3 regions of the Pseudarthrobacter sp. HLT1-3 genome follow, and region 2 is predicted to be linked to each of the others. Evidence: riboswitches for the same ligand, from Rfam matches in the RefSeq annotation. Region 2 holds a riboswitch; each other region holds the start of a gene.
What was found. Region 2 has a riboswitch for S-adenosylmethionine ahead of metX (homoserine O-acetyltransferase MetX). Riboswitches for the same ligand answer to the same signal wherever they lie in the genome.
Positions count from the first base shown of each region.

Region 1: it holds a riboswitch for S-adenosylmethionine, as region 2 does, so the genes downstream of both, AC50X9_RS00235 (DUF1737 domain-containing protein) here and metX (homoserine O-acetyltransferase MetX) in region 2, are expected to answer to the same signal.
Region 3: it holds a riboswitch for S-adenosylmethionine, as region 2 does, so the genes downstream of both, AC50X9_RS16795 (aminotransferase class V-fold PLP-dependent enzyme) here and metX (homoserine O-acetyltransferase MetX) in region 2, are expected to answer to the same signal.

Region 1 covers NZ_JBWZCJ010000001.1:50,990-58,780, forward strand. Annotated here, with positions in the region: gene AC50X9_RS00220 (NAD(P)/FAD-dependent oxidoreductase) at 1-547, shown strand, start outside; gene AC50X9_RS00225 (O-succinylhomoserine sulfhydrylase) at 581-1,789, opposite strand; gene AC50X9_RS00230 (rhodanese-like domain-containing protein) at 1,790-2,209, opposite strand; gene AC50X9_RS00235 (DUF1737 domain-containing protein) at 2,206-2,433, opposite strand; SAM riboswitch class IV at 2,531-2,645, opposite strand; gene AC50X9_RS00240 (aminodeoxychorismate lyase) at 2,803-3,765, opposite strand; gene cls (cardiolipin synthase) at 3,859-5,334, shown strand; gene AC50X9_RS00250 (chorismate-binding protein) at 5,341-7,428, opposite strand; gene AC50X9_RS00255 (low molecular weight protein-tyrosine-phosphatase) at 7,425-7,791, opposite strand, start outside.
Region 2 covers NZ_JBWZCJ010000003.1:95,635-103,425, reverse strand. Annotated here, with positions in the region: gene AC50X9_RS03795 (hypothetical protein) at 1-169, shown strand, start outside; gene AC50X9_RS03790 (AAA family ATPase) at 238-960, shown strand; gene AC50X9_RS03785 (histidine phosphatase family protein) at 1,097-1,777, opposite strand; gene AC50X9_RS03780 (CPBP family intramembrane glutamic endopeptidase) at 1,819-2,601, shown strand; gene AC50X9_RS03775 (VOC family protein) at 2,804-3,442, opposite strand; SAM riboswitch class IV at 3,635-3,750, shown strand; gene AC50X9_RS03770 (bifunctional o-acetylhomoserine/o-acetylserine sulfhydrylase) at 3,815-5,131, shown strand; SAM riboswitch class IV at 5,269-5,384, shown strand; gene metX (homoserine O-acetyltransferase MetX) at 5,395-6,564, shown strand; gene AC50X9_RS03760 (MFS transporter) at 6,746-7,791, shown strand, end outside.
Region 3 covers NZ_JBWZCJ010000021.1:19,568-27,358, forward strand. Annotated here, with positions in the region: gene aroA (3-phosphoshikimate 1-carboxyvinyltransferase) at 1-321, shown strand, start outside; gene rsgA (ribosome small subunit-dependent GTPase A) at 305-1,420, shown strand; gene hisN (histidinol-phosphatase) at 1,521-2,333, shown strand; gene AC50X9_RS16790 (hypothetical protein) at 2,358-2,480, shown strand; SAM riboswitch class IV at 2,545-2,658, shown strand; gene AC50X9_RS16795 (aminotransferase class V-fold PLP-dependent enzyme) at 2,693-4,171, shown strand; gene AC50X9_RS16800 (class I SAM-dependent methyltransferase) at 4,277-5,035, shown strand; gene AC50X9_RS16805 (metal-dependent transcriptional regulator) at 5,118-5,831, shown strand; gene AC50X9_RS16810 (fluoride efflux transporter FluC) at 5,870-6,328, shown strand; gene AC50X9_RS16815 (fluoride efflux transporter FluC) at 6,325-6,699, shown strand; gene AC50X9_RS16820 (hypothetical protein) at 6,878-7,249, shown strand; gene AC50X9_RS16825 (hypothetical protein) at 7,301-7,435, shown strand; RNA gene ssrA (transfer-messenger RNA) at 7,573-7,791, opposite strand, start outside.

The sequences.
Region 1 (7,791 bases), on a different contig from region 2:
GCGAGACGCCGGCGACCGCACGCTGGTTGCGCTCGCCGACGGTTCAACCCTTGAGGCCGGGCTCGTGATCAGCGCCGTGGGGGACGCGCCCAACGTCGAGTGGCTGGCCTCGAGTGGCCTGCTGACCAACGGCCGGCTCGAAGTCGACTCCCGCGGGCGCGTCCGGCCCGGCATCATCGCCGCGGGAGATGTGGCCGCGTTCCCGACCAGGCGCGGCATCCACCGCGTTCCGCTGTGGACCAGCGCCATCGAGCAGAGCAAGGCCGCGGCGCTGGCACTGGTACGGGGCGATGACGCGGCCGAGCTCGACTTCCAGCCGTACTTCTGGACCGAGCAGTTCGGCCTCAGCCTGAAGGCGAGCGGCTTCCTGCCCCTGGGCGGCGCCCCTGACTTCCTCGAAGGCGATCCCCGCGAAGGCCCGGCCCTCCTGCGCTGGTCCCACGATGATGGTTCCGGCACCGCCGTCGCCCTCAACAAGCGGATCGCCATTCCGAAGCTGCGGCGACTGAGTGAGGCCGCTCCCGCAGTAACGTCCCCGGCTGCCTGACCGTCAGCGGTGCGGGAAGTCCGGCTGCAGACGCTAGACCTGTTTGAGCGCCTGGCCGAGGTCGCGGACCAGGTCATCGAGGTCCTCAAGGCCCACGGAGAGCCGCACCACGCCGTCGCTCAGCCCGATCGCCGCCCGGCCGTCGGGGCCCATCGCGCGGTGCGTTGTGGTTGCGGGGTGGGTGATGAGGGACTTCGAGTCGCCCAGGTTGTTGGAGATGTCGATGATCCGCAGCGCATCCAGCAGCGCGAAGGCGGCCTCTTTCGCGGAACGACCGCCGGACGGGGACAGCTCGAACGTCAGCACGGTGCCGCCTGCCTTCATCTGCCGGGCGGCCAGGTCGAACTGCGGATGGGACGGCAGCAGCGGGTACCTGACCCAGCTGACCGCAGGCTGTTCCTCGAGCCACTCGGCCAGCCGCAGTGCCGACGCGGAGGAGTGGTTCACCCGCAGGGCCATGGTCTCCAGCCCCTTGGTCAGCACCCAGGCGTTGAAAGCCGAGAGCGCCGGGCCGGTGTGGCGCATCAGCTGCTTGACCGGACCCCCGATGAACTCCTTGGTGCCCAGGATCGCGCCGCCGAGCACCCGGCCCTGCCCGTCGATGTGTTTGGTCCCGGAATACACGATCACATCCGCGCCGAGTTCGCCGCAGCGCTGCAGCAGGGGAGTGGCAAAGACATTGTCGACGACGACCGTCGCACCGGCGGCGTGCGCCAGTTCGCTTACGGCCGCGATGTCCACGATCTCCTGCATAGGGTTCGACGGCGACTCGAAGAAGACGGCCGTCGTGGGTTCCGAGAGCGCCGCCTGCCACTGCGCCAGGTCCGGGCCGTCCACGAAGACCGTTTCCACACCCCAACGGGGCAGGATCTCGTTGAGGATGACGAAGCACGAGCCGAACAGCGAACGGGCCGCGACCACCCGGTCGCCGGCAGCCAGCAGGGCGCCGAGCGCGGTGAAAACCGCGGACATGCCTGAGGCGGTGGCGAAACAGGCCTCGGTTCCTTCCAGCAGCCGGAGCCGTTCCTGGAAGGTGGCCACCGAGGGGTTGCCGTAGCGGGAGTAGACAAACCGCTCGTCCTCGCCGGTGAAGGCGCGCTCCGCGGCGGCCGCGGATTCGTACACGAAGCCGGAGTTCAGGAAGATCGGCTCGGACGTCTCCTGGAAACCGGTGCGGTCGAGTCCGCCGCGGACAGCCTGGGTGTCGGCACTCCAGCCGGCGGCGTCAGGGTTGAAGCCCACTTAGTGCTTTCCGGCGTTGGTGGGCAGGCCGCGGTTTTTCCAACCGTTGACGGTGCGTTCGCCGTTGCGGTCCGGTTCGCCTTCAAAGCCTTCGAGCACGTTGTAGGAGGTGAAGCCTGCCTCGGTCGCGGCGATCGCCGCGGCGATGGACCGTGCCCCGGAACGGCACAGGAACACCAGATCGGTGCCGTCGCCCGCGGGCGCCTGCAGGGTCAGTTGTTCCACGAACCGCGTGTTGGGGATGCCGCCGGCGAGGTTCCACTGGATGAAGAGCGGATCGTTCCGCCGGTCGCCCGCGGACGCGGTGTCCGGGATGCCGATGTGGGCCCATTCGCCCTCGGTGCGGACGTCCACCAGGATGGCGCCGTCCTCAAGCTTGGCCCAGGCCTCGTGCGGGCTGAGGTCCCCGGCGTAGCTCACGCGAGGCCCTCGCCGTCGAACTCAAGGTCGTCCACGGCGTTGGCGACGGCGGCGTCGGCGCTGGCGATCGCTGCCGGCAGGACGACGGCCTGGGCCACAATGACGCTGCTGCCGTTGAACGTCGCGGCCGGGTTGCCGTGCAGCACATAACCGTCGGCGAGGGCGGCTGAGACGCGCTCGCAGAAGCCGCGGTCATCGGGGCCGGTGAACAGGCGGTAGGCCAGTTTCGCTTCGGCGGGGCCGGATGCGGCGGCGGGGGCTGGGACTGGTGCTGTAACGGGGACAGCGGGGGCGGACGCGTCAGGCACGACGGATCTCCTTCTTTCACGCTTGCAGCTCGAATGGTCGATATGCCGAGTATTCACCTGAGGCACCCCGCCGCGAAAGGGAGGGTTGCCGACCGGCCAGTCAGGGCTTGGCGCCGGGTCTCATTACTCACCAAAAACGTAACACCTTCGGCGCCGGCCCGCAGAGCCGCCGCCGTCATGTTAGGTAACGGGATCAACCCCAACGCGGGGTCACCTACGGCCCATTCCGCCGTCCCGGATGGGCCGTAGGTGACCCCGCGTTGGGGTTTGGAGTGTGGGGCGGGGCTACTCGATGGTGGCGTAGAGCGCGTTGAGCTCCGCCGTGAGTTGCCGGCGCAGCTCCGGGGTGCCGATTTCCTTGCCGTCGATGTGGTTGACGGGCGCCAGCAGCCGGATGCTCGAGATCAGCCAGACCGCGTCGGCGTCGTACAGGTCCTGCGGCTCCAGCGGGCCGTAGCCCAGCTCCCAGCCGGCGGCCTTGGCCGCTGTGAACAGGGCACCCTGCGAGGTGCCGGGCAGGATCCCGCTGTCGAGCTGGGGCGTGATGAGCCGCCGGACGGTGCGGACCGCGCCGGCCCCGTCGTCGGAGGTCTCCAGGTGCGCGAGCAGCACGGTCGACGTCGGGCCCTCCAGGACCCGGCCATCCGCCGAGGTGAAGATGACGTCGTCCGCGCCCTGGGCGTGCGCGTAGCGGAGTGCGGCCATGTTGACGGCGTAGGAGAGTGTCTTGGCGCCCATGAGCAGCCACGGCGCCCGCTCCCCTACTTCGCTGTCATAGCCGCGGTCCAGCAGGATGACGTCGACCCCGGTCTCGCGCTGGCGCCTCCCGGCCGGTCCGGGGGCGGAGGCCTGGACCCAGCAGGTGGGCCTGGCTGCACCTTCGACGCCGCGGGTCACGAGGAGCTTGACCACGAGTTCGTCGTCAGTGCTGCTCGCGGCGCCCGGCACGTGCTGGCGCCGGTATTCGCTGATAGCCGTCGTGATCGCCCGGCGCCAGGCGTCCTCGGCCGGGATGTCCAGGTCGAGCAGCCGGGCGGACCCGGCGAGCCGGTTCAGGTGCGCCTGGAGCTTGCGCGGCTGCCCGCCCACGGCCAGCAATGACTCGAAGACCCCGTCGCCGCGGGTGGCGCCCTGGTCCGTCGCCATCAGCTGTGGCTTGGTGGCATCGGCCAGCCGGCCGTCGTCGAACGCGGGATCCAGGAAGACCAGCACCGGGGCAGGGGCGGGGGCGGCGGCAGGAGAAGTCATGGCTTCAGCTTAGTGCGGCATGCCGCGGGTTAGGATTTGAAGGTTGCCCGTTCCGGAACTGTTCCGCGGGTCTGGAACTTGAGGGGTTCGCCTGTGTTGTGGCCATTTTCGCTGGCGGAAACGCTTCCGTCGTGGGTGATCCTGATTCTGACCGTGGTCGACCTCGTCATCCGGGTGGTGGCTCTCGGCATCATCCCGGGAAACCGCCGTCCTACCACGGCCATGGCCTGGCTCCTGGTCATTTTCTTCGTCCCGGCGGTGGGCGTGGTCCTCTTCCTGCTCTTCGGCAACTTCCGCCTCTCCCGCAAACGCCGGGCGCAGCAGGACGCCGTGAACACCCGGGTGCGCGCCGGCGCGTCCGATCTGGCAATGCAGGAAAGCGGCTACGAGGGCCCGGAATGGGTGTCCTCCGCGGCGGAATTGAACAAGACCCTGGGCTCGCTGCCGATGGTCGACGGCAACTATGTCGAGCTCCTGCCCGGCTACCCGGACTCCATCAAGGCCATGGCCGCCGCCGTCCGCAAGGCCGAGACCTTCGTCAATGCCGAGTTTTACATCCTGAGCTCGGACCACGTTACCGACGACTTGCTGACCGCGATGGAAGAGGCCGCCGAGCGCGGCGTTGAGGTCCGCCTCCTGTTCGACCACCTGGGGACGCTGCGGATCAAGGGCTACCGCCGGCTGATCGCCCGGCTCAAGGCCAGCAAGATCCGCTGGCGGCCCATGCTTCCGCTGAACCCGCTGCAGGGGCAGTGGCGCCGCCCGGACCTGCGCAACCACCGCAAGATCATGGTGATCGACGGCGAGGTCGCCTTCACCGGTTCGCAGAACCTGATCGAGCCCTCCTACAACAACCCGCGGCACCGCAAGCTCGGCCGCGAATGGGTCGAGCTGATGGCGTGCCTGCGCGGGCCGATCGTCACCACCCTCAACGTCGTCTTCGCCACCGACTGGCTCAGCGAGACCGATGAGTCGCTGGAGGGCCAGCTCGCGCACCGCCCCGAACTGCACGCCGGCAACATCACGGCGCAGGTGGTGCCCAGCGGGCCCGGCTTCATCACCGAAAACAACCTGCGGCTCTTCAACACGCTGATCTACTCGGCACAGCGCACCATCTCGATCTGCAGCCCCTACTTCGTTCCGGATGATTCGCTGCTGTACGCGGTGACGACGGCGGCGCAGCGCGGCGTCGACGTCGAACTCTTCGTCTCGGAAAAGGGTGACCAGTTCCTGGTCCACCACGCCCAGCAGTCCTACTATGAGGCGCTGCTGGAAGCCGGCGTGCGGATCTACCTGTACAAGGCGCCGTTTGTGCTGCACGCCAAGCACTTCACGATTGACAACGAGGTGGCCGTGCTGGGTTCCAGCAACATGGACATGCGCTCCTTCTCGCTGAACCTGGAGGTCTCGGTGATGCTTCTGGGCGAGGACATCGTGCGGCGGATCAGCGCCGTGGAGGACGCTTACCGGGACATATCGCGCGAACTGACGCTCGAGGACTGGATGAAGCGGCCCATTGGCGTCAAATACGTGGACAACGTCGCGCGGCTGACGTCCACCCTGCAGTAGCCTGCGTCAGCCGGCCGGGAACTCCGCGCCGAGGGCAGAGAGCACGCCGAAGGCCTTGGTCCGGATCTCCTCGTACTCCTCCTGCGGCGAGGAATCCGCCGTGATCGCGCCGCCGACGCCGAGGCTGAGTCCGGTTCGGCCCCCGGCCCGCCCGGTGAGCACAAGGGTCCGGATGGCGACGGCGAGATCGGCCGCGCCGCTGAGCGAGAAATAGCCGATCGCGCCGGCGTAGATCCCCCGGGGTGCACCCTCGAGCCGGTCCAGGATGGCCATCGTGCTGACCTTCGGCGCGCCGGTCATGGACCCGGCGGGGAAACACGCCGCGACCGCCTCGGCCCGGGGCATCCCGGGCCGGAGGCGGGCATCGATGGTGCTCACCATCTGGTGCACCGTGGCGTAGCTTTCGATCGCGCAGAGCCGGCTGACCGAGACCGAACCCGGCACCGCGAAGTGGCTGAGGTCGTTGCGCAGCAGGTCCACGATCATGATGTTCTCGGCGCGGTCCTTCGGCGAGGACGCCAGCTCCTGCCGCAGCAGCGCGTCCTTGGCCGGGTCCGGGTCCCGGTGCCGGGTCCCCTTGATCGGCTCCGCCCGCATCCCGCCGTCGGCCGTGATCCGAAGGAAGCGCTCCGGCGAGGTGCTCGCCACCGTGAGGTCCCCGAACCGCAGGTAGCTCGCGAAAGGGGCGGGATTCCTCCGGCGCAGCGCCACATAGGACTGGAACGGGGCCGGGGCGGCGGCGGGAAGTTCGGCCGTCAGCGCGGTGGTCAGGCAGACCTCGTACGTGTTGCCCTCGGCGATCTCATGCTGTGCGTCGGTGACTTTGGCCTTATAGGAGATTTCCGAGTCCCGTGCCGCGAAGTCCGGCGGAGCGGAGCCGGCGGCGGGAGGTTCGACGGCGCCGCTGCCGCCCGCCGCCGGCCGCCCGGAGGGTCCCTCGACCGCGGCGGCGCGCGCCGTGTCCAGCCAGTCCGCGGCGCCGGCAGAGTCCAGTGCCAGCAGCCAGACCGTGTGCTGCACGTGGTCCAGGACCACGGCGCGGCCGGCGAACAGCAGGCAGGCATCGGGCGTTTCGGCCGTGACGTCGCTGCCGCCGGTCTCACGTTTGAGTTCGTAGCCGAGGTAGCCAAGCCAGCCCAAAGTGAAGTCGCAGGGGTAGCCCTCCGGGCCCTGGAGCCGGCGGCGGCCCCAGACACCGTCAAGCCAGCGGAAGAATGGCCCTTCAGCACGGACGACGGCGGTGCCGACGCTCACACTGGTTGTCCCCGAACGGTGCCGGACCGACTGGCCGAACGGGCCGCCGTCGTCCGCCAGGATGCTGAAGCGGCTCCGTTCCGCAGCGGCGCTGCCTTCCGGCCCCGGGCCGCCCTCCGGCCCGGTATCCCGCGGATTCAATGATGAATCGAGCCAGACGGCATTGGCTGAGCGGCCGAAAAGGGTCTCGAACAGCGCGGCCGGGTCCGGGGCGGCGTCGATCCGTTCCGCGCGGAGCTCGAGGCCGCGGCGGGCGGCAAGTTCCGGGAGCAGTACGGGCGACAGCGACGGAAGGTACTGGAGCGCCTGCAGCACATCCGCCGGAGCGGCGCCGTCAGCCAGGTTGAGCACCCGGACGTCGGCCCCGGCGGGGACGTCGTCCACGGCCAGCCACTCCTGCTCCTGCGCGGCCCATTGGTCCCAGTAGGGTTCGTAGCTGTCACCGTCGCGGGCCAGGGCCCTGCTGCGCCGGTCCGGTTCGGGCGAATCGGTCCAGATCACTGCGCTCAGGAAGGGGCGGGCGGCCGCCGCGGCCGCTCCCACGCCTTCCACCAGGACAATTTCGGCGGGCTGGGTGGTGCGGACATCGCCGTCGTAGTGCGCCGTCCAGTCCCAGCTGACCCATTCGGCCTTCTCGCCGCGGTGCAGCGGGGCCAGGACCGTTGTGGCGTAGCGCTCAATGCCTGCCATCAGCCCGTTCCAGCCGGGGTAAATGTCCTCGAGGTGAAAGAGGGAAACCTTGTGGTGCTCGCGGAGCCGCGCCGCCAGTTCGATCGCCAGGGTGGTCTTGCCGGCGCCGGATCGTCCGTCGATGGCGATGATGACGGGTGCGGGACTCATGAAATAGAGCGTACCCGGTGCCCTGTTGAGCCGGGATTTCGCAGGTCGGGCCGTCGCTGCGCGAGCTCAGCCCGGACGTGCGCCACGATCCCGGGAAGCGCGGCGTGGATCAGGTCCCAGGTGAGGTCGAAGTCCGCGTGGCCCCCGTACCAGGGGTCTTCAATCCCCTGATCGAGGGGGTCCTTGCCCGCTACGGCCGGATCGAAGCTGCGAAGCATCCTGATCTTCGCCAAGGACCTGTCGTCCGGCGCCGTCTGCTGCAGCCAGCCGAAGTGGTCCACATCGAGGGCCAGGATGAGCTCGCGGTTGTGGAACCAGCCGGAGTCCCATTCCCGTGCCACATGACGGTCCGACGAAATCCCC
Region 2 (7,791 bases):
ACCCGGCACCGATTCCGGGGCGGTGTGGGCCGCCGCTTCCGCGAAGCGGCTGGCGTACCTCGCCGGGCTGGGGCTGGGGAACGTCGACGTCGTCCGCGCTGATGAGCCGCCGGAACAGTCCGGCCTGAGCGGGAAGTTCCGGCAGGTGATCGCCCGCCGTCCGGACTGACGTGCGGCCGCTGATATGACTGGCTGACAAAGCGTAGGACCAGTCGGGCTGCCTGCAAGAATGGGCGGATGGCCCTCCACAACTATCCGATCCGCCGGCTGGCAGAGGATCCCGGCAACGTTCTGGACCGCCAACAGTGGCCGGCATCCCTGCCTCCCGTGGCCCAGATCCTGGACCAGGGGCTCGATCTGACGCCCGCCACCATCCTGGTCGGCGAAAACGGGTCAGGAAAATCCACCCTCGTGGAAGCCATTGCCCTGGCCTACGGATTGTCCCCCGAAGGCGGGTCAACAGGCGCACGCCACACCACCAGGTCCACGGAATCCCTGCTCGCCGATCACCTGCAGCTTGTCCGGAACGCCGGCGCCACGAGACGGGGCTACTTTCTCCGCGCGGAAACCATGCACGGATTTTTCACGTACCTCGAGAAGAACCCGAGCCTGTCCGGTCCTGATATCCCTTTCCACGACATGTCCCACGGCGAGTCGTTCCTGGAGCTGGCGGTTGACCGGTTCCGAGGCCCCGGATTGTGGGTGCTGGATGAACCGGAATCCGCGTTGTCCTTCACTGGATGCCTGACCCTGCTTGCCGTCTTGAAGGACCTTCTGGCCACGGGCAACTCTCAAGTCATCATGTCCACACACTCACCCGTGCTGGCAGCTCTTCCCGGAGCACAGATTCTGGAAGTTGGCTCCTGGGGCCTGCGGCGCCGGGCATGGTCGGATCTGGATCTGGTCACGAACCTGCGGTCGTTCCTGGATTCACCGGATCGGTATCTTCGGCACCTCTGATCGCGGCGGTGCACCGCGCGTCGGCAGGTGTCCCGGTACGCGGGTCACGGCCGCCCGGTACTAGTTCTTCCGGGCTCCCACTGCCAGCACGAGGCGCCGCGCGACGTCGGAGCGGCACATGTTCCTGGCTCATCGGCTAGAAGAACATCGGCGGGGCGTCCAGCACGGTCTCATCGACGCGCCGGACTTCCCACTGGCTGAACGGCTTGTCCAGTTCGTATTTGCCGACCTCGGTGCGGTGCAGGGTGCGGACCTCGGCGTTGTCCGGGTTGTTGAGGGACTCGAAGTACTCCACCGACCAGTGGAACCAGCGCATGCAGAACAGCCGCATGGTGAGACCGTGGGTGACAAACAGCGCATTGGGGGCGTAGTCCGGTCTTGCCCAGTGCCGGTGCAGGGTCTCCATTAAGGAGGAGACCCGGTCATAGACATCGGAGCCGGACTCGCCCTCCCGGAAGCGGTAGAAGAAGTGGCCGTAGGCGTTGCGGAGTTCCTTCTGGTCCTCTATCTCGCCGGCGATCTGGAAGTTGGCCCAGTCCTGCTCCCGCAGCCGCGGTTCCTCGATCACCCGCTCGACCAGCGGGCCGAGGTTGAGCGCCTCAAGGGTCTGGTAGGCACGCAGGTAGGGGGAGACATACACGCAGACCTGCCGGCCGTCCAGCAGCCGCCGGACCTGCTCGCCGGCTGCCCGGGCCTGTTCCACGCCGAGCTCGGTCAGCGGGATCCGGTAATCGGGCACCCGGTTGTAGATCGAGGTGTCGGCGTTGGCTGCGGACTGGCCGTGCCGGATCATAATGATTTTCCCGGGCGCACTCATAATCCCCAAGCATAGGCGGCAACTCCGGGCAAGATAGGAACATGCTCGTTCCCTCCCGCCGCCGTCTGCGGCTAGAAGTCTGGATCGTCCTGGGCCTGTCCCTGGGGCAGTCCGCCGTGTACTCGGTCGTTCAGCTCCTGGACAAGATGACCCGTGCGCCGCTGGCGGAGGGCACCTCCACCCTGAACCGTTCGCAAAGTACCCGGGAGTACTTTGACCTCACCTACCAGCTGCTGGATATCTTCTTCGCCCTGGTGCCGGTGGCCCTCGCGATTTACTTCCTGACCGAGCACCGGCCGGCCGGACTGGCCGGCGGCGGCAGCCACGGCGTCACGGCGTTCCGGACCCTGGGATTCAATCTTGCCCGCCCAGGCAGGGACCTGCTGCAGGGCTTCGGCCTGGCGGCGCTGATCGGAATCCCCTCCCTTGGCCTCTACACTGCGGGCCGGGCGCTCGGCATCACGACGGCGATCATCCCCAGCGCGCTGGACGCGTACTGGTGGACCGTGCCGGTGCTGATTCTCTCCGCGATCCGGCACGGGATTGTGGAGGAAGTGATTGTGGTGGGCTACCTGCTGGACCGGCTCGGAAAATTCGGCTGGAGCCTGCCGCTGGCGATCTTCACCAGCTCCATGCTGCGCGGCAGCTACCACCTCTACCAGGGCTTCGGCCCGTTCATCGGCAACGCCATCATGGGCGTCATCTTCGCGCTGGTCTACACCAGGACCCGGCGGCTGATGCCGCTGGTGATTGCCCACGCCGTGCTGGACATCGTGGCTTTCGTCGGCTTCAGCCTCTTCGGTAAGGCCATCGGCCTGGGCTGAGTGTGCACAAAGCAACGCGGAGTCACTTCGCGCCCATCCGGAGCCTCCGGATGGGCTCGAAGTGACCCCGCGTTGCCCTGAAGAGCCTGCGGCTGCCGGTGCCGGGAAGCCACCGGGCCGGTGTTAAAAAGTATCGGCCGCCATCGGTGGGTGACGTCATTGGCACCCGCTGATGGCGGCCGAAGTGTTGGGCGGTGAAACGCTAGATGGTGACAGCCCCGGTGGCGGTCTCGAACGTGACGGACAGGATACCGGGGGTCCCGCGGGGAGCGAGCCAGTGCACGGCCACGTCTTCGAGGGGCTTTTCGACCGGCACACCGAGCCATTCGGTAACGCGCTCGGCCGAGCCGGCGATCGTGAGGGCTGACATCTTGACGTTGCTCTCGTAGGCCTTCGACGGGTGGAGCTCCGGATCGCCTTCCCACTTGAGCATGTACGGGACCTGCGGATCGGCGATGAGTCCGAGGATACCGATCTGCTTCCAGACCAGTTCGCGGCCGTCGGGGAACTTGCGGTTGCCGTTGACGGCGGCGCGGCCGAGCCGTTCCTCGAACGGGGCCAGGTCGTCGACTTCGACGCACCAGCCCATCCAGCCGCCGCCGGCTTCGGAGCGGGCGCGGACGGCCTGCCCGAAGGGAGCCTTGTCCGAGGCCGGGTGGTTCAGCACCTCCACAACCTCGAGGTACTTATGTCCCGCGAGCGGGATAATCATGTTGCGGGTCCCGAATCGGGGGTGTACTCCGCCCTTCACGGCTTCGACGCCGAGGGCAGACGCAATTCGTTCGGTGGTGGCAGCGAGGCCATCTTGTTCACAGGCGTAAGAGACGTGATCCATGCGCATGCCCTCATCTTGGCACTTTGTGATGCGGCTCTCAGCTTAGGGTGCCCTTACCATGATGGGATCCCTAAATCCGGGGTTCCCACCCAGGTGTTCCTCCGTGTCAACGGGCGCGCCGGGCGGCCCCGCGGCGCCCAACTTCATCTTCGTCATAAAGCTATTCACGACCCGGCACCGCTTCCTAGACTGGGGGCAGGTCATGAGTGCCAGCACATAGCCCCGGCTTGCTGGCCGGCAACCCTCGTATCGCGGTGGGGTGCCCCGGGTGAAGACCTGGCCGTCCGGCGCCCGCCGGAAGGCAAGCGCGGCGCCAGTGCTGACCCGGGCCAAGAGGCTCCGGGGACGCTTGTGCCCAGTCCCTTGAGGAGTGTCCCGATGTCGAACGCCTGGTCCTTCGAAACCCGCCAGATCCATGCCGGCCAGGAGCCGGACAGCGCCACCGGCGCCCGCTCGCTGCCGATCTACCAGACGACGTCGTTCGTCTTCCCCAGCGCCGAGAGCGCAGCCAACCGCTTCGCCCTGGCCGAACTTGCTCCCATCTACACCCGGATCGGCAACCCCACCCAGGACGCGGTGGAACAGCGCGTGGCCAGCCTGGAAGGCGGGCTCGCGGCACTGCTGCTGAGCTCCGGCCAGGCCGCGGAAACCTTCGCGATCCTCAACGTCGCCGAGGCCGGCGACCATGTGGTGGCGAGCCCCAGCCTCTACGGCGGCACCTACAACCTGCTGGCACATACGCTGAAGAAGTTCGGCATCTCCGTCACCTTCGTGGAGGACCCCGACAACCTGGCCCAGTGGCGCGACGCCGTCCAGCCGAACACCAAGCTGTTCTTCGGCGAAGTCGTCTCCAACCCGCGCCAGGACGTGCTGGACATCGAAGGCATCTCACAGGTGGCACACGAGGCCGGTGTCCCGCTGATCGTGGACAACACGCTCTCCACCCCCTACCTGATCCGGCCGATCGAGTGGGGCGCGGACATCGTGGTGCATTCGGCCACGAAGTACCTTGGCGGCCACGGCGCCGCGATCGCGGGAGTGATCGTGGACTCCGGCAACTTCGATTTCGGCAAGGACCCGGAGCGGTTCCCCGGCTTCAACACCCCGGATCCCACCTACAACGGCCTGGTCTATGCCCGGGACCTCGGAGCGGACGGTGCTCTCGGCGCCAACCTGTCCTACATCCTCAAGGCCCGGGTCCAGTTGCTGCGCGACCTCGGCTCGGCGGTGTCCCCGTTCAACGCCTTCCTCATCGCCCAGGGCATCGAAACCCTGAGTCTGCGGGTGGAGCGGCATGTCGCCAACGCCATCAGGGTGGCTGAATGGCTCGAGGCCAGGGACGACGTCGAATCCGTCGCGTACGCGGGGCTGCCCTCCAGCCCCTGGTACGAGCGCGGCCGCAAATACGGACCCAAGGGGACCGGCGCCGTCGTCGCCTTCAACATCGCCGGGGGAGCCGAGGCCGGAAAGCGTTTCGTCGACGCCCTCGAACTGCACTCGCACGTGGCCAACATCGGCGACGTGCGCTCGCTGGTCATCCACCCGGCGTCGACCACGCACAGCCAGCTCTCCCCGGAACAGCAGACCATCGCCGGCGTGAACCCCGGCCTGGTGCGGCTCTCCGTGGGCCTGGAACACATCGACGACATCCTCGCCGACCTCGACGCCGGATTCCGTGCGGCCAAGACCGCCTGAGCCGGACCGGTGCCCGGCGCCCCGTCCTGTTGCCAGCCGGTCCAGCCCGGGCGCCGGGCGCACCGGTCCAACGCGGGGAGTCACACGGGCGTCACAATCTTCGCCACCGGCCCGCCCCGTTTCGTAGACTGAACTAAGGTCATGAGCGCCAGCGACAGCCCCGGCTTGCTGGCCGGCAACCCTCCTTTTGCGGCGGGGTGCCCCGGGTGAAGACCTGGCCCGCCGGTCAGCTGACGGCGGGCAAGCGCGAAGTGAGGTCCCAAATGACGATTGCCGCCACCCGCCAGGGTGCATCCGTAAGCACGACTACCCACCCCGACGCCCCCGCCCCGGCCGGCCAGACAGCTGTCCCGGACGGAACCGTCCGGCACCTCCGGATCGGCGACCTGGAACTCGAATCCGGCGCCCGGCTGCCGGACGTCACCCTCGGCTACGAGACCTGGGGGACCCTCAACGCGGACCGCTCCAACGCGGTCCTGATCGAGCACGCGCTCACGGGGGACACCCACGTCACGCGCGGCGACGGCGAGGAAGCCGGCTGGTGGGAGCAGCTCGCCGGCCCCGGCGCTCCCGTGGACACGGACAAGTACTTCGTCGTCTCGATCAACATCCTCGGCGGCTGCTACGGCTCCACCGGGCCCTCCACGACAGCTCCCGACGGAAAGCCATGGGGCTCACGGTTCCCGCTCGTCACGCTCCGGGACACGACCGCGGCCGAAGCCCGGCTGGCGGACGCCCTGGGCATCCGCAGCTGGTTCGCCGTGCTCGGTGGATCCCTGGGCGGAGCCCGGGCCCTGGAGTGGGCGGTCAGCTGCCCGGACCGGGTCCAGCGCTGCGCCGTGATTTCCGTCGGAGCGAGCAGCACCGCCGAACAGATTGCCTTCGCCCAGGCCCAGACGCTGGCCATCCGGCAGGACCCCAACTTCAACGGCGGGGATTACTACGGCGGCCCGGAACCGGAAGCGGGCCTGGCCCTGGCCCGGCGGATAGCGCACATCACCTACCGCTCCGCCGCAGAGCTGGACGGGCGGTTCGGCCGGAACGCCCAGGACTCCGAAGCCCCGCTGGAAGCCGGGTCCGTCGCCGGGCGAGGACGCTACCAGGTCGAGAGCTACCTGGACCACCAGGGCAACAAACTGGTCCGGCGCTTCGATGCGAACAGCTACATCGCCATCACCGAGGCGCTCATGAGTCATGACATCAGCCGGGGCCGCGGGGCGCTCACGGAGGCCCTGGCTCCGGCCACGGCGCAGTTCCTGGTGGCAGCCGTCGACTCGGACCGGCTGTATTTCCCGGCCCAGTCCGAGGCCCTCGCCGCTGCCCTGCCGGGTGACGTTGCCGTGCACACCATCGAGGCGCCGATCGGGCATGACGGCTTCCTGACCGAGATCGGCCAGCTCACCAGCCAGCTCCGTCAGCACTTCTTCGGCTAGTCCTTCGACCAAAAGCAGTGGCGGGTGTGCATTTTTGCAGATACGCTCTGCACTAATGGCCGTTGAGGCTGCGGGCGTGAACGTCCATACTCATTGAGAATGATGCCGCGTGTCACAAATCACAGGCGTCCACCGCCCAAAGGTCCATAGGGTGTCGACGGAGACACCGAAGGAGTCGAAAATGAGTGCTCAAAACGCCGCCAGGCGCCCCGAAGAGGAAGACGTCAAGTCATCCGGCCTGAAGAAGGTAGTAACGGCCTCCATGGCCGGCACCGTCGTGGAATGGTATGAGTTCTTCCTCTATGCCTCCGCAGCCACCCTTGTCTTCGGCAAGTTGTTCTTCCCGAACTCCGGCACGGAGCTCGACGGCATCATCGCCGCCTTCGTGACCTATGCCGTTGGCTTCGTTGCCCGCCCGATCGGCGGCATCGTGTTCGGTCACTTCGGTGACAAGTTCGGCCGCAAGCAGCTGCTCCAGCTCAGCATCATCCTGGTCGGTGTCGCCACGTTCGCGATGGGCTGCCTCCCGACCTTCCAGCAGATCGGCTACTGGGCACCGGCCCTCCTGGTTTTCCTGCGCTTCGTCCAGGGCTTCGCCGTCGGCGGCGAATGGGGCGGCGCAGTCCTCCTCGTGGCCGAGCACAGCCCGAGCAAGTCCCGCGGCTTCTGGTCCTCCTGGCCGCAGTCCGCCGTTCCGCTGGGCAACCTGCTCGCCACCGGCGTGCTGTTCGCCCTCTCCTCGCTGCTTTCCCAGGCTGACTTCCTCAGCTGGGGCTGGCGTGTGGCCTTCTGGCTCTCCGCCGTGATCGTGATCGTCGGCTACTACATCCGCACCAAGGTCCAGGACGCCCCGATCTTCCTGGAAGCCCGCAAAGAAGTCACCGTCGAGAACAAGGGCTACGGCGTCGCCGAAGTCTTCCGCCGCTACCCGCGTGGCGTCTTCACCGCCATGGGCCTGCGCTTCGCCGAGAACATCCTCTACTACCTTGTGGTCACGTTCTCCATCACCTACCTGAAGATCATCGTCCAGACGGACACCTCACGCATCCTGCTCCTGCTGCTGGTCGCGCACGCCATCCACTTCTGCGCCGTTCCGATGGTCGGCAAGCTCTCCGACGCCTTCGGCCGCAAGCCGGTTTACATGGCCGGCGCCATCCTGGGCGGCACCTGGGGCTTCTTCGCCTTCCCGATGATGGACACCAAGAACGACCTCATCATCCTCGCCGC
Region 3 (7,791 bases), on a different contig from region 2:
ACAGCCGACGGCCTCGTCATCCGGCCTGCGCCGCTGCACGCCGGCGTCGTCCGGAGCTATGCCGACCACCGGATGGCCACGGCCGGGGCCATCCTGGGCCTCGCCGTCCCCGGCGTCGAGGTCGAGGACATCGCCACGACGGCCAAAACGATGCCGGACTTCCCGCAACTGTGGGAGTCCATGCTCGCCCAGGGTGCCCGCCGCAGCGCGGCCCCCGCAGCGCCCGGGGAATCCTCCCCAGCCCGCTCCTTCCCGGCAGACACGTCCCGCACAGGCTCCCTCCCCACAGAAAAGGATGGCGCCGGTGGCACGCAGCACTGACTCCTGGGACGAATCCGATGTCCGGATCCGCCCCAACAAGAAGGGCTCCCGGCCCCGCACCAAGGACCGGCCCGCCTACGAGGACGCTGTCACCGGACGGATCATCACGGTCGACCGGGGACGCTACACCGCGATCGTCGCCGAAGGCACCTCCGAGGAACGCAAGATCATCGCCGCCCGGGCCCGGGAACTGCGCCGCAACCCGGTAGTGGCCGGCGACTTCGTCTCACTCGTCGGCGACGTCAGCGGGGAACCGGACACGCTGGCCCGGCTGGTCAAGATCCAGGACCGCAAAACCCTGCTGCGGCGCAGCGCCGACGACACGGACCCGATCGAACGCGCCGTCGTCGCCAACGCCGACCAGCTGGTGATCGTGGTGGCAGCCGCCAATCCGGAGCCGAGGACCGGATTCATCGACCGCGCCCTGGTGGCCGCCTACGACGCCGGCATCGACCCGCTGCTGCTCGTCACCAAGGCCGATGTCAAGGATCCCGCGGAACTCCTCGCCAATTACCAGCACCTCGCTTTCCCGGTCATCATCTCCAAGACGGCGGACTCCGAGGCCTCCGGCATCGATGCCCGTTCCGATGACGGACTGTCCGCCCGGCTGGACAAGGACGCCGTCTCACAGCTGCGCGACTACCTCGACGGGAAGGTCACCGTCATGCTTGGCCATTCCGGCGTCGGCAAATCCACCATGGTGAACGCGCTGACCGGCGCCGAGCGCGCCACCGGCGGCGTCAACGCCGTCACCGGTCGCGGCCGCCACACCTCCTCCTCGGCGCTGGCCCTGAAGGTCAACGATGCGCCCGTGGGCAGCTGGATCATCGACACCCCCGGCATCCGCTCGTTTGGACTGGCCCATGTGGACCCCGACCGGATCCTGCGCTCGTTTCCGGACCTTGAGCCCGGAACAGACGACTGCGAGCGGGGCTGCAAGCACGATTCCAGCGCCGTCAACTGCGGCGTGGACGCCTGGGTGGCCGCCGGCCACGCGGGCGAATCCGGCCCGGCCCGGCTCGGCTCGCTCCGCCGGCTGCTGGGAACCGACCCGCGGATGGAAGCCCAGGACGTCAAGGAACTCGGCAGCGTCTCCTGACGGTGCTTTCCTGGCCCGACCGGCCCGCAGCGGGCCGCCTCCGGCGGCGCCGCAACGTGGCCTCCCGCCGCGCCGTCCGCTTTGGCGGTAGTTTGGAACCATGAGTCAACCCGCTTCGAGCTACAACGATGACCTGCGCCTTGCCCATGTACTGGCAGATTCCGTAGATTCCCAGACCATGAGCCGCTTCAAGGCGCTCGACCTTCGGGTGGAGACGAAGCCGGACCTTACACCGGTGACGGATGCCGACAAGTCCGTCGAGGAGGCCATCCGCGGCCAGCTGTCCCGCTCCCGGCCGCGCGACGCCGTCCTCGGCGAGGAGTTCGGCAGTTCCGGCCACGGCTCCCGGCGTTGGATCATCGACCCGATTGACGGGACCAAGAACTTCGTCCGTGGCGTCCCTGTCTGGGCCACGCTGATCGCACTCGTCGACGAGGGCGAGCCGGTCGTCGGCGTCGTAAGCGCCCCGGCACTGGGCAAACGCTGGTGGGCCGCCAAGGGCGCCGGAGCCTACATGGGCCGGTCGCTGGCGGCCGCCACCCGGCTGAAGGTCTCCAATGTCTCGAACCTCGCGGACGCGTCGCTGTCCTACTCCAGCTTGGGCGGGTGGAAGCAGCGCGGCAACCTCGATGAGTTCCTCGGCCTCACCGAGGAGGTCTGGCGCACCCGGGCCTACGGCGACTTTTGGTCCTACTGCCTGGTGGCCGAAGGCGCCGTCGACATCGCCTGCGAGCCCGAATTGAACCTCTACGATATGGCCGCCCTGGTTCCGATTGTGACGGAGGCCGGCGGACGTTTCACCTCGCTCGAAGGTGAAGACGGCCCCTTCGGCGGCAACGCCCTCGCCACCAACTCCATCCTGCACTCCGAGGTCCTCAAGCGCCTCAACCCGGGGCTGGACGACCTGCTGTAGGTCGACCTTCTGCAGGACGAGCTGTTGCAGGTCGAGCTGTTGCAGGTCGAGCTGTTGCGGGCCGCCCAGTTGCAGGCCGACCTGTTCAAGCCAGGTGGCGGGCCATTCCGCCGCGGACTCGACCGGACCTCCCGGCGCGTTCCGTAACAAACCGCTTCACATAAGAGCGCCCCCTTTTCCGGTTCGGCGCAGATGTCCTAGGCTCGATGCAGGTCACGAGTGCCAGCGCTAAACCCCGGTTTGCTGGCCGGCAACCCTCCATTCGCGGTGGGGTGCCCCGGGTGACGACCTGGCCGGTCCGGAATGGACCCGGCAAGCGCGGATCCCCGGTATCTGGGGTCCTTTTCGAGCGAGGTCCCATGACGACTGCCACTTTTTCCGCCACTTCCGGATTCCAGGCCGGCGCGAGCCAGACCCAGCCCGATCCGCGGTTCACCCTCGCCCGCCGGCCGCTGGCCGCTGTGACCGGCGCCGAGATCGAGGCACCGCTCATTCAGGGCGGCACCGTGCGCTACGCCAACCTGGACTACGGCGCCTCGGCGCCGGCCCTGTCTGTGGTCTCCGCCTATCTCAACGAGATCCTGCCGTACTATGCCAGCGTCCACCGCGGCGCCGGCTATGCCTCGCAGATCAGCACCTCGGTCTATGAGAATGCCCGCACGATTGTCCGGGATTTCGTGGGCGGCCGTCCGGACGATTCGGTGATTTTCACCCGGAACACCACTGATTCGCTGAACCTGCTGGCGGGCTGCCTGCCCGTGGCCGACGGCGTGCACACCGGTGACGTGCTCTATCTCGACATCGAACACCACGCCAACCTGCTGCCGTGGCAGCGCGTGCCGCACCGCAGTGTCATTGCCGCTCCCACGCTCGCCGCCACACTGGAACTGCTTCGCGGGGAACTCGCCTACGGCGGCGTCAGCCTGCTCGCCGTCACCGGCGCCTCCAATGTCACCGGCGAGATCCTCCCGATCCGGGCGCTGGCCGCCCTGGCGCACGAGTATGGCGCCCGGATCGTCGTCGACGCGGCGCAACTGGCCCCGCACCGGCGGATCGACATCGCCTCGGACGACGTCGACTATCTGGCGTTCTCCGGACACAAGCTCTACGCACCGTTCGGCGCCGGTGTGCTGATCGGCCGTCCCGACTGGCTCGACGCCGGCACGCCGCACCTGGCCGGCGGCGGAGCGGTCCAGGATGCCCGGGTCGACGCGGTCAGCTGGACCACCGGTCCGGCACGGCACGAGGGCGGCTCCCCGAACGTCCTCGGCGCAGCCACACTGGCCCGCGCCACCCAGCTGATCGCCGACCTGGACGTGGAGCAGTGGCAGGCGCACGAGAACGCCATCCGGTCCTTCCTTGTCGAGGGCCTCAACCGGATCGACGGCGTCAAGGTCCACCAGATCTTCGCGGACAGTGCTTCTTTCGATGCACCCTCGGGCACCGGGGCTGACAGCGGCACCGGCAGCGGTACCGGGACCGGCACGATCGGCGTCGTCAACTTCTCGCTCGAAGGCTATGACGCGGGCCTGGTGGCCGCGTACCTGTCGGCCGAACACGGCATCGGACTGCGGGACGGCCGTTTCTGCGCGCACCCCCTGCTCCGGCGGCTCGGGCTGCCGGCCGGCTCGCTGCGGGCCAGCTTCGGCTTGGGTTCCCGGCTGGCGGACGCCGAGCGGCTGCTCGCCGGGATCCAGGAGCTGCGCCAGACCGGCCTCGGCTGGGACTACGTGGTGGACGCCGGGAGGTGGGTGCCGACCAACGACACCCGCAGCTATCCGCACTGGGCACCCAACACACCGGGGACCGCCGGCGCGGCCCCCTGCACCCTGGACTAACAGCACGGCACAGCCGCCCAGTGGACGGAAGCCACCGAACTCCGAGCCTGCCGCGTGCGGTAAATTCGAAAGGTACCCATCCGGACCTGCCGAAGGAGATCGCACGTGGCACGCGGCGGACCCAAGCTGTATCAGGCGCGGCGCCTGGAGCTTGGCCAGAGCTTCCAGGACGGCGGCGAACACTACGAACGCGTCCGCCCCGGCTACCCCGCTGATTCAGCCGACTGGCTGATCCCCGCGGGCGCGAAGGACGCCGCCGATCTGGGCGCTGGAACCGGGAAATTCACGGCCCTGTTGCTCGAACGCGGCCTGCACACCGTGGCAGTGGACCCGTCCGCTGACATGCTGGCGCAGCTGCGCCGGGCTCTCCCGGGCGTCACCGCTGTCGAGGGCAGCGCCGAGAACAGCGGGCTGCCCGCCGCGGCCTTCGACATCGTCACCGTCGCCCAGGCCTGGCACTGGTGCGATCCCCTCCTGGCCAGCTCGGAGATCGCCCGGATCCTCCGCCCCGAGGGTGTCCTGGGGCTGATCTGGAACCAGCTGGACACCTCCGTGCCGTGGGTGCACCGGCTGTCGCGCATCATGCATGCCGGCGACGTGCACAAACCGCATTTTAAACCGCCGCTGGGGCCGGAATTCACCGGGCTGGAAAGCCACCTCACCCGCTGGGAGGATCCGGTGCACACCAGCGACATCCTGGAACTGACGCAGTCCCGCAGCTACTACCTGGCGGCCAGCGAGGCGACCCGCGCCAAAGTGCTCGGCAATCTCGACTGGTATCTGCACGAGCATCTGGGCCACCACCCGGAAGACGTCATCCCGCTCCCCTACCTGACGCAGAGCTGGCGCGCCGACCGGGCCTAAGGCCGCGCGGTCCTGGTCGTGGCGCTCAACCTGGTCCTGTGGATGACCTTCCCCGGCGGCAGCTGACGGTAGGCTGGAGGCTGTGAAGACCAGCCTGCCATCCTCCTCGATTGAGGACTACGTCAAGGTCATCTACTCCTTCACGGAGTGGCAGGACAAGCCCATCACCTCCACCCAGCTGGCCCAACGCCTTGGGGTGGCCAACTCCTCGGTCTCGGAAATGGTCCGCAAGCTCAAGGACCAGGGGCTGGTGGACCACCAGCCCTACAGCGCCATCACGCTCACCGCCGACGGTGTCCGGCTGGCGCTGTCAATGGTCCGGCGGCACCGGTTGATTGAAACGTTCCTGGTCCGGGAGCTCGGCTACCGCTGGGATGAGGTCCACGACGAAGCCGAACTGCTGGAACACGCCGTCTCGGACACTTTCATCGAGCGGATGGCGACTAAACTCGGGAACCCGGTGCGGGATCCGCACGGCGATCCGATCCCCGCAGCGGACGGCTCAGTGCTGGTGCCGGCGGCTCACCGGATGAGCGTGCTCGACGACGGGCACACCGGACGGATCACCCGGATCAGCGACGAAAACCCCGAACTACTGCGCTACCTTTCCGCTGAGCAGATCGGGCTGGACGCGGAGGTCGAGGTTGTGGGCCGGAAACCTTTCGGTGGCGCCTTGGTGGTACGGATCGGCTCCGGCGCGGCCCGGAAGGAATTTGACCTCGCCGAGGAAGTCGCGTCCGCCCTCTGGGTCCACAGCGAGACGGCCCATTCCGGCTGCAGCCTCAAGCGGCCCTGAATGCAGGCCACACCCGCCGGAGCCGCGTCATGAAGCGCATGGCGAAGGATGCATTTTTCACCGCTAAGGCGTCGCCGGGGGTTGCTGCGGCGTCACCGGGCTGGCGCGCGTGGGCTGCCGTCGCCGTCGGCGGCCTGATCGGAACGGAGCTGCGCTACGGCGCCGGAGTCATGTTCCCCGAAGCCCCCGGTACGATCCCGTGGACGACCCTGGTGATCAACGTTCTTGGCAGCTTTGTCCTCGCGGCCCTCACCACAGTTTGGATCGCCCGGCCGAAGACCGCCTTCTGGCTTCGGGCCGGTCTCGGTCCAGGGCTGCTGGGTTCGTTCACGACCTTTTCCGCCGTGGTGTTCTCCATCGACCAGCAAATCCGGGGCGGCTTCCACACCAGCTGGCTGGCCTACCTTGGTCTTTCGCTGGTGCTGGGACTTGGTTCCGCGGCCGCCGGGTGGAAGGCCGGCAAGGCCCTGGCCGACCTGGGCGGGACGGCGTCGTGATTACCGCTCTGCTGGTGGGAGGGTTCGGCGTCGCGGGCGCACTGCTGCGCTTCGCCGTCGACTCATGGTTTGCGCACCACCCGGGACGGCATCCGCACTGGCCCTGGGCGACCCTCACGGTCAACGTGACGGGATCCTTCATCATCGGCGCGGCCATCGGGCTGACGGGCCAGCTGGGCCTGGGGGCCGAGTGGCAGACGGGCCTCTCGACCGGGCTCGCCGGCGGCCTGACAACCTTCAGTTCCTGGACCACGGCCACGGTGCGGCTGGTGAGTGAGACGCGCTACCGCGCCGCCGTCCTCAACATTGCCGCCAACCTGGTCGCCGGGCTGGCGGCGGCAGCGATCGGCCTGGCCCTCACGGGTGGGTGACGCCACGGCGGGGTGACGCCAGCTCTGTGACGCGAGGACTGGGTACGGCACAGCGGTGTGACGAGCCTAACGACGGTGCACGGGCCGCGTGTAAGCGCCGGGGATGAGGCCCCGCGGGGCGCCCCTGCCGGTGCGGTTCCGGCGAATCGGTGGCCCTCTGATCCCGTATCGTTGAAGGATGGTTACCCGACGTGAAGCAGCCCAGGTCCTCGACATCTCGCTGGAAATGGCCCACCGTCACGGCATCCCGCCCCGGCTGAGCGACGCGGAGCTCGGCGAGCTCCTGGAAAATCCGCCGGCCTGGCTCGTTCAGTCCAAAGCCAACCGCACCGGCAAACGCCCCATCTGGGTCCAGCTGACCTGCGCGGTCTGCGGCTTCTCGGAGGCCGCCCGGCCGAAGAAATGGTGGCCGGAGTTCACCTACGTGTGCTGCGCAGACCATGCCCCCTACGAGATCCCGGGCGCAGCAGCCGGGCTGGTCCGCAGCGAATATGAGGGCGTGGGCAGCCGCTTTGTCGGCATCGTGGACGTTGCGGTGCCCGAGGCGTAACTTAATACCAACGGGGGCCATCCCGGCCCCCTGGTGTTAGGGAGCGCCCACATGCCTGACAAAACGCCGCACCGCAGCACGGCCAAGAAGGCCGTGAAAACCATCAAGGAAAAACGGGCTGAGAAGAAAACCAAGAACGTCGCTGAGACGCACGCGGACCCGGTAGCCCACATCAAGAAGCGCTGAGCGTGGCCCGCCCGTCGGGCGGCCGCCTCAGCAAGCAAACGGCAAACAACAAACGAGCAAAACATAAGGCCGGAAGCTTCAGCTTCCGGCCTTATGTGTGGAACGTACGGGGTGGAGCTCCGTTGCCGGGGCTCCGATGGTGGAGATGGGGGGAATTGAACCCCCGTCCGATGTCGTGTTGTCAGGGCTTCTCCGGGCGCAGTTTGCGTTGGATTTTCTCGGCCCCAGCCATGCTACAAACAGCTGGCTGATCCGGGCCCAGTCATCTAAGAGTCCCGTTCACCCCGATGACGGGGGTAAACAGCAGTGGCTATCTAAATGACGCCAGGATCCGGGGCAATAGCAACCTCGGGCTG